DNA from 3 places in the Herbaspirillum sp. WTB6 genome. Region 2 is predicted to be linked to each of the others. Evidence: predicted binding sites of a transcription regulator. Region 2 holds the regulator's gene; each other region holds the start of a gene.

Region 1 (3,275 bases), 630 kb from region 2:
GGCGGGCCGATCAGCAGGATGCTGTGGCCGCCGGCGGCCGCTACTTCCAGCGCCCGCTTGGATGGCAATTGCCCTTTCACTTCGCTGAAATCAGGGCCGCTCGGTGGGTCTACCAACGGCCGCGCGGTATGCCGCGTCAGCCTGGCCGTGCCGTCCCTGGCGGCGAAGTGGGCGCATACCTGCAGCAACGAGTCGGCCGGGAAAATGCTGGCCTCGCGCACCAGCGCCGCTTCTTCGGCATTCGCGCGCGGCAGGATGAAAGCCGGCCGGCGGCCGTTGGCGCCAGGCGCGCGATGCATCGCGAAGGCCATTGCCAGCGCGCCCCGGATCGGTCGCAGTTCACCCGACAGCGACAATTCGCCGGCGAATTCGTAGTCGCCCAGTTCGTCGGCCGGCATCTGCTGCGAAGCCGCCAGGATGCCGAGCGCGATCGGCAGATCGAAGCGGCCCGATTCCTTCGGCAAATCGGCCGGCGCCAGGTTGACGGTGATGCGCCGCGCCGGAAATTCGAAGTGCGCATTTTGCAGCGCCGCGCGCACCCGGTCCTTCGATTCCTTGACTTCGGTTTCCGGCAAACCGACGATGGTGAACGACGGCAAGCCGTTGGCCAGATGGATTTCAACCGTGACTTGCGGCGCCTCCATGCCGGCCAACGCCCGGCTTTTCAGGACCGCGAGACTCATCGGCAAGGGCGCGCCGCGCGCATGCGGGTTAGGCGAATCCTGTCGACGCCGTTGCCAAGTGTCAGGGTCACGATCTGGTCTTTCAGTAGCGGTTCGACGCCAAGGCTGGCGCCGCGCCTATTTCCCGGCCTGGATTTCCAGTTCCGCCACGCGCGCTTCCAGGTCTTCCAGCTTGGCGCGGGTTTTTGCCAGCACTTGCGCTTGCACTTCAAATTCTTCGCGCGTCACCAGGTCGAGCTTGGCGAAGCCCGAGTTCAGCATCGCCTTGACGTTCTTTTCAAGGTCCTTGGCCGGGGAGTTTTCAATCACCTTGTTGATTTTGGCCTGCATGTCGTCGAAAAAATTGGGCTTGTCCATAGCGTTCCTTTCCATTGCTGGTCGTCCTTGCGCCGGCACCGGGACGGTGCGTTTTTGGGGCCGGCCCGCTGCATTCTGGTGCGCGATTCACCGCGCACTGCCATCCAACCCGCATCGGGCCATGCGATGGGGCAAAAACCTACGCGCGGCCGCCGGCTGCGGCTGGCACGTCTCCTGCTAATCCTAGCCTGAAACCCCAGCTTCAGCCATGTTTTCACACCGTCCAAGGGGAGTCTGATGAAAAAACCGCTCTTCACCGCCGCTTTGCTGGCCGGGTTCAACCTGTCCGTTTCCGCCCAGACAGTTCCTGCCGAGCCGGCCCAACCGGCCACCCCAGCCGCGCCGCTGAGTGTCAACCTGACCGTGGTCAGCGACTACCGTTTTCGCGGGCTGTCGCAAAGCTTTCGGCAGCCGGCGCTGCAGGGCGGCTTCGATTACGCCCATCCCAGTGGTTTGTATGTCGGCAACTGGAATTCCAGCGTCAGCGGCAACCAGTATAACAATGGCGCCGGTCTCGAAATGGACTTCTATGGCGGCTACAAGTTCGAACCGGTCAAGGACGTCATGGCCGACATCGGTCTGCTGTACTACTACTACCCGGGAGCCTCGATCGGCAGCAGCGGCGAGAAATACAACAATGGCGAGCTGTATTTCGGCTTCGGCTATCGCTGGTTTTCCGTCAAGTACAGTTATGGCCTGACCGACTTTTTCGGCCTGAATGCGCGCTCGGGCGGGGCCAACGGCGGCTCAAGGGGTTCCGGCTATCTCGACCTGAACGCGAATTTTGAGGTCGCCGACAAGACCACGCTGACCCTGCACGCCGGGCGCCAGACCGTGCGCCATTACGGCCAGCTCAACTACACCGATTACAAGCTCGGCGTCGCGCGCGACTTTGGCTTCGCCACGCTGGGGCTGGCGTTGGTCGGCACCAATGCCGATCGCGCCTGGTACATCGTCACCGATGGTGCCGGCAACACCAAGGACATTGGCGGCACCACGGCCGTGCTGTCCCTTTCCAAAACGTTTTAAGCGCTCTTTTAAACATATCTGCGCAGGAGGCTGACATGAAACTGATTACCGCGATCATCAAACCGTTCAAGCTGGACGAAGTGCGCGAAGCCCTGTCGGAGATCGGCATACCGGGCATTACGGTGAGCGAGGTCAAGGGCTTCGGTCGCCAGAAAGGGCATACCGAGCTGTATCGCGGTGCCGAATACGTGGTCGATCTGCTGCCCAAGACCAAGATCGAAGCGGCGGTCGAGGATGCCGTGGTGGAGCATGCGGTGGAGGCGATCCAGACCGCGGCGCGCACCGGCAAGATCGGCGACGGCAAGATTTTCGTCACGGCGCTGGAGCAGGTGGTGCGGATTCGCACCGGGGAAACCGGCAAGGAAGCGCTCTGACATCCAATCGTACCCAAGAGGAAACAATATGAAAAATCTGCTCGCATCCTTCATCCTGGGGTTCGGACTGTTGCTGGGCGGCGCCGCCCTGGCGCAGACGCCGGTCCCGACCCCGGCGGAAAGCACGGCAACCGCACCGGTCGCCGCAGCCGTCGCTCCTGCCGCTACCGCGGCGGCCAAGCTGGATGGCGGCGACACCGCCTGGATGCTGACCTCGACCATGCTGGTGATCCTGATGACCATCCCCGGACTGGCGTTGTTTTACGGCGGCCTGGCGCGCTCCAAGAACATGCTGTCGGTGCTGGTGCAGGTGTTCGTGATCTTTGCGCTGATCAACCTGCTGTGGGCGATTTACGGCTACAGCCTGGCCTTTGGCGGTACTGGCCAGTTCGTCGGCGGCTTCGGCAAACTGTTCCTGAAGGGGGTTGCGCCGGAGTCTCTGTCGGCGGCGCTGCCGACCATTCCGGAATATGTGTTCATCGCCTTCCAGGCCACCTTCGCGGCGATCACGGTGGGACTGATCGTCGGCTCGTTTGCCGAGCGCATCCGGTTTTCCGCGGTGCTGCTGTTTGCCATCCTCTGGTTTACCTTCAGCTACGTTCCGATGGCGCACATGGTGTGGGGTGGCGGCTGGCTGGCGCAGGATGGCGCGCTCGATTTTGCCGGCGGCACCGTGGTGCACATCAATGCCGGCGTGGCCGGCCTGGTGGGCGCCTTCGTGCTCGGCAAGCGCATCGGCTTTGGGCGCGAAGCGTTCACCCCGCACAGCCTGACCCTGACCATGGTCGGCGCCTCGCTGCTGTGGGTCGGCTGGTTCGGCTTCAATGCCGGT
Region 2 (3,275 bases):
CGGATCGATGCGGCCCGGCCGCAGAGCGTGGACGATGTGCGCAACGGCGCGCCGCTGATCGCATTTTCGGAGCGGATGAGCAACGAGGCAGTGCAGTTGAAGCGCTTCTTGCGGGAAAACCTGTACCAGCATTACCAGGTCAATCGCATGACCAGCAAGGCGCGCCGCATCGTCACCCAGCTGTTCGACGCCTTCATCCGTGAGCCGACCCTGCTGCCGCCCGACTACCAACTGCCGACCCAGGCCGCCGAGCGGCTGCCGCAGCAAGCGCGCCAGGTGGCCGATTACATTGCCGGCATGACCGACCGCTATGCGATGCGCGAGCATCGCCGGCTGTTCGTGGTGGACCAGATCTGAGCCGGCATTCCGGGCGCCAAGGCGTGTGGCATGCTTTTCGTTGCGGCCGGAGTTCACCATCGCGCCTGGTAACGGATGCGCCTTTGCCGACGCATATACTCCTATGCCAGATCTCTACTTCCGCTCTATATTAGAGTGCTATTTGTGCATACTCCAGGTGTTTGGGCGCGAAGGCAGGGATTTGTCCCGGCGGCGCAACGACCGGCAAGAAGGTCGGGATGCAAAAAGGGCGCCGACTGCGCCCTTGACTGATGGAGTCCTGCCGGCAGGCCGACAGAGCTTGTGCCGGAGATCACTCGGGCAGCGGCTGCGCTTCCGGCAGGTTCTTGATGGTGCCGTGCTGATGGTCCTGCAGCTTGGTTTTGTACTTGATCACCTGGCGGTCCAGTTTGTCGATCAGCAGGTCAATCGCGGCGTACAGGTTCTCGGCGATGCTCTCCACATGCAGGTCCTTGCCTCGCAGTCGGAGGTTGACTTCGGCTTTCTGGCTTTTTTCTTTTTCGGCAATTCGGTCGACGGTCAGGATGACAGCGATGTCGATCACATGGTCAAAGTGGCGTTTGATGCGTTCCAGCTTGTTTTTCACGTAGGCTTCAATGGCGGGGGTAAGTTCGAGGTGACGTCCACTGATGGTGAGATTCATACAGCACTCCTATGGGTGGTGTCGCTGGCGGTTCGCGGTGTATCTGCGCAATGATCCATTTCTACGCCGGAACACAGCAACGAACAGACTGCTAAACAACAAAACTACCAAGCCTTGCGCAGATTGACTGGGGGAATTTTCAGGGCTTCACGGTATTTGGCGACGGTGCGGCGCGCCACTACCATTCCCTGTTCTCCCAGCATTTCCGCTACCTTGCTGTCAGAAAATGGATTCTTGGGGTCTTCTGCTCCTATCAGTTGCTTGATGAGTGCCCGAATCGCGGTAGAGGACGCTTCGCCCCCGGCTTCGGTAGCGACATGGCTGCCGAAAAAATATTTCAATTCGAACATCCCATGCGGGGTTAGCATGAACTTCTGAGTGGTGACACGAGAAATGGTGCTCTCGTGTAAACCCAGTGTATCAGCAATTTCGCGCAAGACAAGGGGGCGCATCGCCACCGCGCCATGCGAAAAAAAATTCCTTTGCCGATCAACGATTGCCTGCGAAACGCGCAGGATCGTATCGAAGCGCTGGCGCATATTCTTGATCAGCCATTTGGCTTCCTGCAATTGGCCTGCCAGCGCGGCTTCGCCCTTGTGCTGTTTCAGGATGCCGGCATACAGCGCGTGCACCCGCAGGCGCGGAATGGCTTCCTGATTCAGCATCGCCTGCCAACCCGCGCCCGTGCGCCGGACAATCACATCCGGCGCCACGTAGTCGGAGCGGTCGGCGGCAAACGGCGCACCCGGATGCGGATTGCATTGCCGAATCACGGCTTGCGCCTCGCGCAAGTCCTCGTCGTCGCAGTCGAGCGCTTTCTTCAGCTTGTTGAAATCGCGCTGGGCGAACAGCGCCAGGTGCTGCTCGACAATTTGCCGCGCCAGCCGGCGCGTCACCAGCGCCACGCGCGGCAGGCGCCGGATCTGCAAGGACAGGCATTCCGCGGCGTTGCGCGCGCCGACTCCCGGCGGCTCGAAACTTTGCAGCAGCGTCAGCGCGATGGTCAGTTCTTCAAGTTCGATTTCCAGTTCGGGCGGCAGCCGCTCCTGGATTTCCTGCAACGACTCTTCCAGATAGCCGTCTTCGTTCAAAGCCTCGATCACCACTTCCAGCAGCGCGCGGTCGCGCCGCGCCAGGCGCAGTTGCCGCATTTGCAGCAGCAGGTGCTCGCGCAGGCTGGTGTGTTGCGCTTCCAGTTGTGGCCGCGCGTCCTCATCCTCCGGCGCCTTGGCGCGCGGCGCGGCGTCATCGAAACTCCATTCGGCGTCGGTGGCAGTACGTTCGGTATCGGTGGTGCCATCGAATTCGGCGTCGCCGGCGGCGGACTCGGGGCTCTCGCCGCGCTCATGGTGATCGGCAGCGGCCGGTGCCAGCGCGCCGTCGGCCAGCAGCCGGATCGAGTTGTCCAGCGGATCGTCGACGCGTTCCAGCAGGGGATTCTCGGCCAGGATCTGTTCCAGCTCCTGCTGCAATTCCAGCGTCGACAGTTGCAGCAGCCGGATCGATTGCTGCAGTTGCGGCGTCAGGGCCAGATGCTGCGAGGTGCGGAGTTGAAGAGTCTGTTTCATGCGCCGCGCGTACTGCCGCTACATCCGGAAGTGCTCGCCCAGGTATACCCGCCGCACCGATTCGTTGGCGATGATTTCGTCCGGACTGCCGCTGGCCAGCACCGCGCCCTGGTTGATGATGTAGGCGCGATCGCAAATGCCAAGCGTTTCGCGCACGTTGTGGTCGGTGATCAGGACGCCAATGCCGCGTTCCTTCAGAAAGCGCACGATGCGCTGGATTTCGATCACCGCAATCGGGTCGATGCCGGCGAACGGCTCGTCCAGCAGCACGAAACGCGGATTGGTGGCCAGCGCACGCGCGATTTCAACTCGCCGCCGTTCGCCGCCGGAAAGCGACAGCGCCTGGTTTTCGCGCAGCTTCTCGATTTGCAATTCCGCCAGCAGATTGTTCAGCCGCTCGTCGATTGCCTTGCCGGTCAGCGGCTTGCCGCCCTCCTTTTGCAATTCCAGCACCGCGCGGATATTGTCCTCGACGCTCAACTTGCGGAATACCGAGGCTTCCTGCGGCAGGTACGACAAGCCGAGGGTGGCGCGGCGGTGGATCGGCAACTGCGCGATGTCGATCCCGTTCAGGCTGATCTGACCCGCATCCGCCGGTACCAGACCGACGATCATGTAGAACGAGGTGGTCTTGCCGGCCCCATTCGGGCCCAGCAGGCCGACGATCTCGCCGCAACCCACCTGCAGCGAGACGTCGCTCACTACCT
Region 3 (3,275 bases), 860 kb from region 2:
TGTGCGCGGCCCAGCCGGAAGTGCGCGCGATCACGAACAGCGGCGTAAACATCGCGGTCGGCACGCCCATCATGTGATACGACACGGCCGAGAACCAGTCGAGATTCGGGAACATCTTCTTGACGTCCCACATTACCGACTCCAGCCGCTCGGCGATGTCAAACATCTTCATCGAGCCAGCGTCCTTCGACAGATGCTTGGCAACTTCCTTGATCACCTTGTTGCGCGGATCGGAAACAGTGTAGACCGGATGACCGAAGCCGATGATGACTTCCTTGTTCTCGACGCGCTTCCTGACGTCGGCTTCGGCTTCGTCCGGATTGTCGTAGCGCTTCTGGATCTCGAACGCGACCTCGTTGGCGCCGCCGTGTTTCGGGCCGCGCAGAGCGCCGATCGCGCCGGCGATCGCGGAAAACATGTCGGAACCGGTGCCGGCAATCACGCGGCCGGTGAAGGTGGAGGCGTTGAACTCGTGCTCGGCATACAGGATCAGCGAAGTGTGCATCGCCTTTTCCCAGAGCTTGGACGGCTTCTCGCCATGCAGCAGGTGCAGGAAGTGGCCGCCGATCGAGTCGTCGTCGGTTTCGACTTCGATCCGTTTGCCGTTATGGCTGTAGTGGTACCAGTACAGCAAGGCTGAGCCGAGCGAGGCCATCAGGCGGTCCGCGATGTCGCGCGCGCCGGGGGTATTGTGGTCGTCCTTCTCCGGCAATACGCAACCGAGTACCGAGACCGCAGTGCGCATCACGTCCATCGGATGCGAGGACGCAGGCAGCCATTCCAGCGCCGCCTTCAGGTTGGCCGGCAAACCGCGCAGTGCCTTCAGCTTGGCCTTGTAGGCTTTCAGTTCAGCCGTGGTCGGCAATTTGCCGTGCACCAGCAGGTGCGCAATTTCCTCGAATTCGCTGGTATCGGCGATGTCGAGAATGTCGTAGCCGCGGTAATGCAGGTCGTTGCCGGTCTTGCCGACGGTGCACAGCGCGGTGTTGCCGGCGGTGACGCCGGACAGCGCGACCGATTTTTTCGGCTTGAAGCCTGCAGCTTGTGCTTCGTTGCGTACTTCACTCATGTGGCTCTCCTCATTTGCGTTAAGCTGTTATTTGGTTTTCTGGCCCTGCTGCGCGAACAGCGCATCCAGTTTTTGTTCGAATGCATGGTAGTCGATGCGCTCATACAGCTCCATGCGGGTTTGCATCGTATCGACCACGTTCTTTTGCGTGCCGTCACGGCGGATCGCGGTATAGACGTTCTCGGCCGCCTTGTTCATCGCGCGGAAGGCCGATAGCGGATACAGCACCAGCCCGACGCCAACACCCTTCAGCTCTTCCACCGTATATAGCGGCGTGGCGCCGAACTCGGTGATGTTGGCCAGCACCGGCACCTTGACCGCGTCGGCGAAGGTCTTGTACATCGACAGCTCGGTGATCGCTTCCGGGAAGATCATGTCGGCGCCGGCTTCGACGCAGGCAATCGCGCGTTCCAGCGCAGCCTCCAGCCCCTCCACCGCCAGCGCGTCGGTACGCGCCATGATGACGAAATCGTCATCGGTGCGGGCATCGACCGCGGCTTTGATGCGGTCGACCATCTCCTGCTTGCCGACGATCTCCTTGCCGGGCCGATGGCCGCAGCGCTTGGCGCCGACCTGGTCCTCGATATGGATGGCCGCCGCGCCGAACTTGATCATTGACTTGACAGTGCGGGCGACGTTGAAGGCCGAGGCGCCGAAGCCGGTATCGACGTCGACCAGCAACGGCAGGTCGCAGACGTCGGTGATGCGGCGCACGTCGGTCAGCACGTCGTCGAGATTGGAAATGCCGAGATCCGGCAAGCCGAGCGAACCGGCGGCGACACCGCCGCCGGACAGATAGATGGCGCGAAAGCCGGCGCGCTTGGCCAGCAGCGCGTGATTGGCGTTGATGGCCCCGATCACCTGCAGCGGCGATTCTTCTTGCACCGCCTGACGAAAGGCAGCTCCTGCGGAACGAAGTGTCATAGGTAATCCTGTGCGATGGGATGTTTCATGAAAAGAGGCTTGCCACTCTATTGCAAGCAGCGTGCCAAGATTCACATCTTGCCGGATCGACAATTCGTATTTTTGCCAATTATCCAGGATGCTTGCGGATTCAGATACTTAGCGGCACGGCAGCCATTGCCCGTCAAAAATATCCAGACCTGTCTTGTTTCAATGTACGTTACAATTGAAACGCTTGAAACATAGATTGAGACATGCCACCCGCTTCCTACTCCATGCCCGATAGCGACAAACCGGTGATCTGGACCGTTTCGGTCTCGCGCCTGATCGAATTGTTTCGCGGCATCACGCTTGAATTCGACGACCGCGCGACGATTGAACCGATCAACCTCGGCTTCGAAGACGCGGTGCGCCATATCCGCGAACGTCTCGCTACCGAGCGCTGCGATGCCGTGATCGCCGCCGGCTCCAACGGTGCCTATCTGAAAAGCCGGCTGGCGGTACCGGTGGTGATCGCCAAGGCCAGCGGCTTCGATGTCATGGCGGCGCTGGCGCGGGCGCGCAGGATCACGCCGGCGGTCGCGGTTGTCACCTACCAGGAAACAATGCCGGAACTGGCCGAATTCCAGACCGTGTTCGGCCTGCAGATCGCCCAGCGCACCTACGTCACCGAAGAAGATGCGCGCACCCAGATCAGCGAGCTGAAGGCGGCCGGCATCAAGGCCGTGGTCGGTGCCGGCCTGATTACCGACCTGGCGCAGGAAGCCGGCCTGGCCGGCATCTTCGTCTATTCACCGGCTTCGATCCGGCAGGCTTTTGGCGACGCATTGGAACTGGCGCGCTTGACAAGGCTGGAAGCGGTGCGCGGCCGACTGCCGCAAGTGGTGGACACCCTGCGCGCCAAACACGGCATCAACGACCTCCGCGGCGATTCCGACGCGATGCAGCGGGTACGGCAAGCGATCGTGCTGTTTTCCCGCTCGCCAGCCACGGTGCTGATCCAGGGCGAGACCGGTACCGGCAAGGAACTGGCGGCGCAGGCGATCCACCGCGAAAGCATCCGCGCGCACGGCAACGTGAACAAGCCGTTCGTGGCGCTGAATTGCGGTGCGGTGGCCGAATCACTGCTGGAATCAGAATTGTTCGGCTACGAGGAAGGCGCCTTCACCGGCTCGCGCCGCGGCGGTCATGCCGGCCTGTTCGAGGCTGCCAACCACGGCACGCTGTTTCTCGACGAGATCGGCGAAATGCCGCTGCCGCTGCAAACCCGCTTGCTGCGCGTGCTGGAGGAGCGCGAAATCGT

Evidence for each region. The regulator sigma-54, encoded in region 2, starts transcription at its own class of promoters, with help from an activator protein. The targets are predictions, from matches to a motif close to TGGCANGNAANCTGCTTT.
Region 1: a site for sigma-54 is predicted at 1,204-1,221, ahead of ACK2VC_RS10505 (TorF family putative porin). Genes of this name have one in related genera too.
Region 3: a site for sigma-54 is predicted at 2,043-2,060, ahead of prpB (methylisocitrate lyase). Genes of this name have one in related genera too.

The regions. Positions count from the first base shown of each region.
Region 1 covers NZ_CP176522.1:2,253,813-2,257,087, forward strand. Annotated here, with positions in the region: gene ACK2VC_RS10495 (YifB family Mg chelatase-like AAA ATPase) at 1-683, opposite strand, end outside; gene ACK2VC_RS10500 (accessory factor UbiK family protein) at 801-1,040, opposite strand; gene ACK2VC_RS10505 (TorF family putative porin) at 1,278-2,069, shown strand; gene ACK2VC_RS10510 (P-II family nitrogen regulator) at 2,105-2,443, shown strand; gene ACK2VC_RS10515 (ammonium transporter) at 2,472-3,275, shown strand, end outside.
Region 2 covers NZ_CP176522.1:1,627,723-1,630,997, reverse strand. Annotated here, with positions in the region: gene ACK2VC_RS07535 (deoxyguanosinetriphosphate triphosphohydrolase) at 1-357, shown strand, start outside; gene hpf (ribosome hibernation-promoting factor, HPF/YfiA family) at 650-1,000, opposite strand; gene ACK2VC_RS07525 (RNA polymerase factor sigma-54) at 1,105-2,568, opposite strand; gene lptB (LPS export ABC transporter ATP-binding protein) at 2,587-3,275, opposite strand, start outside.
Region 3 covers NZ_CP176522.1:770,263-773,537, forward strand. Annotated here, with positions in the region: gene prpC (bifunctional 2-methylcitrate synthase/citrate synthase) at 1-1,069, opposite strand, end outside; gene prpB (methylisocitrate lyase) at 1,097-1,993, opposite strand; gene prpR (propionate catabolism operon regulatory protein PrpR) at 2,227-3,275, shown strand, end outside.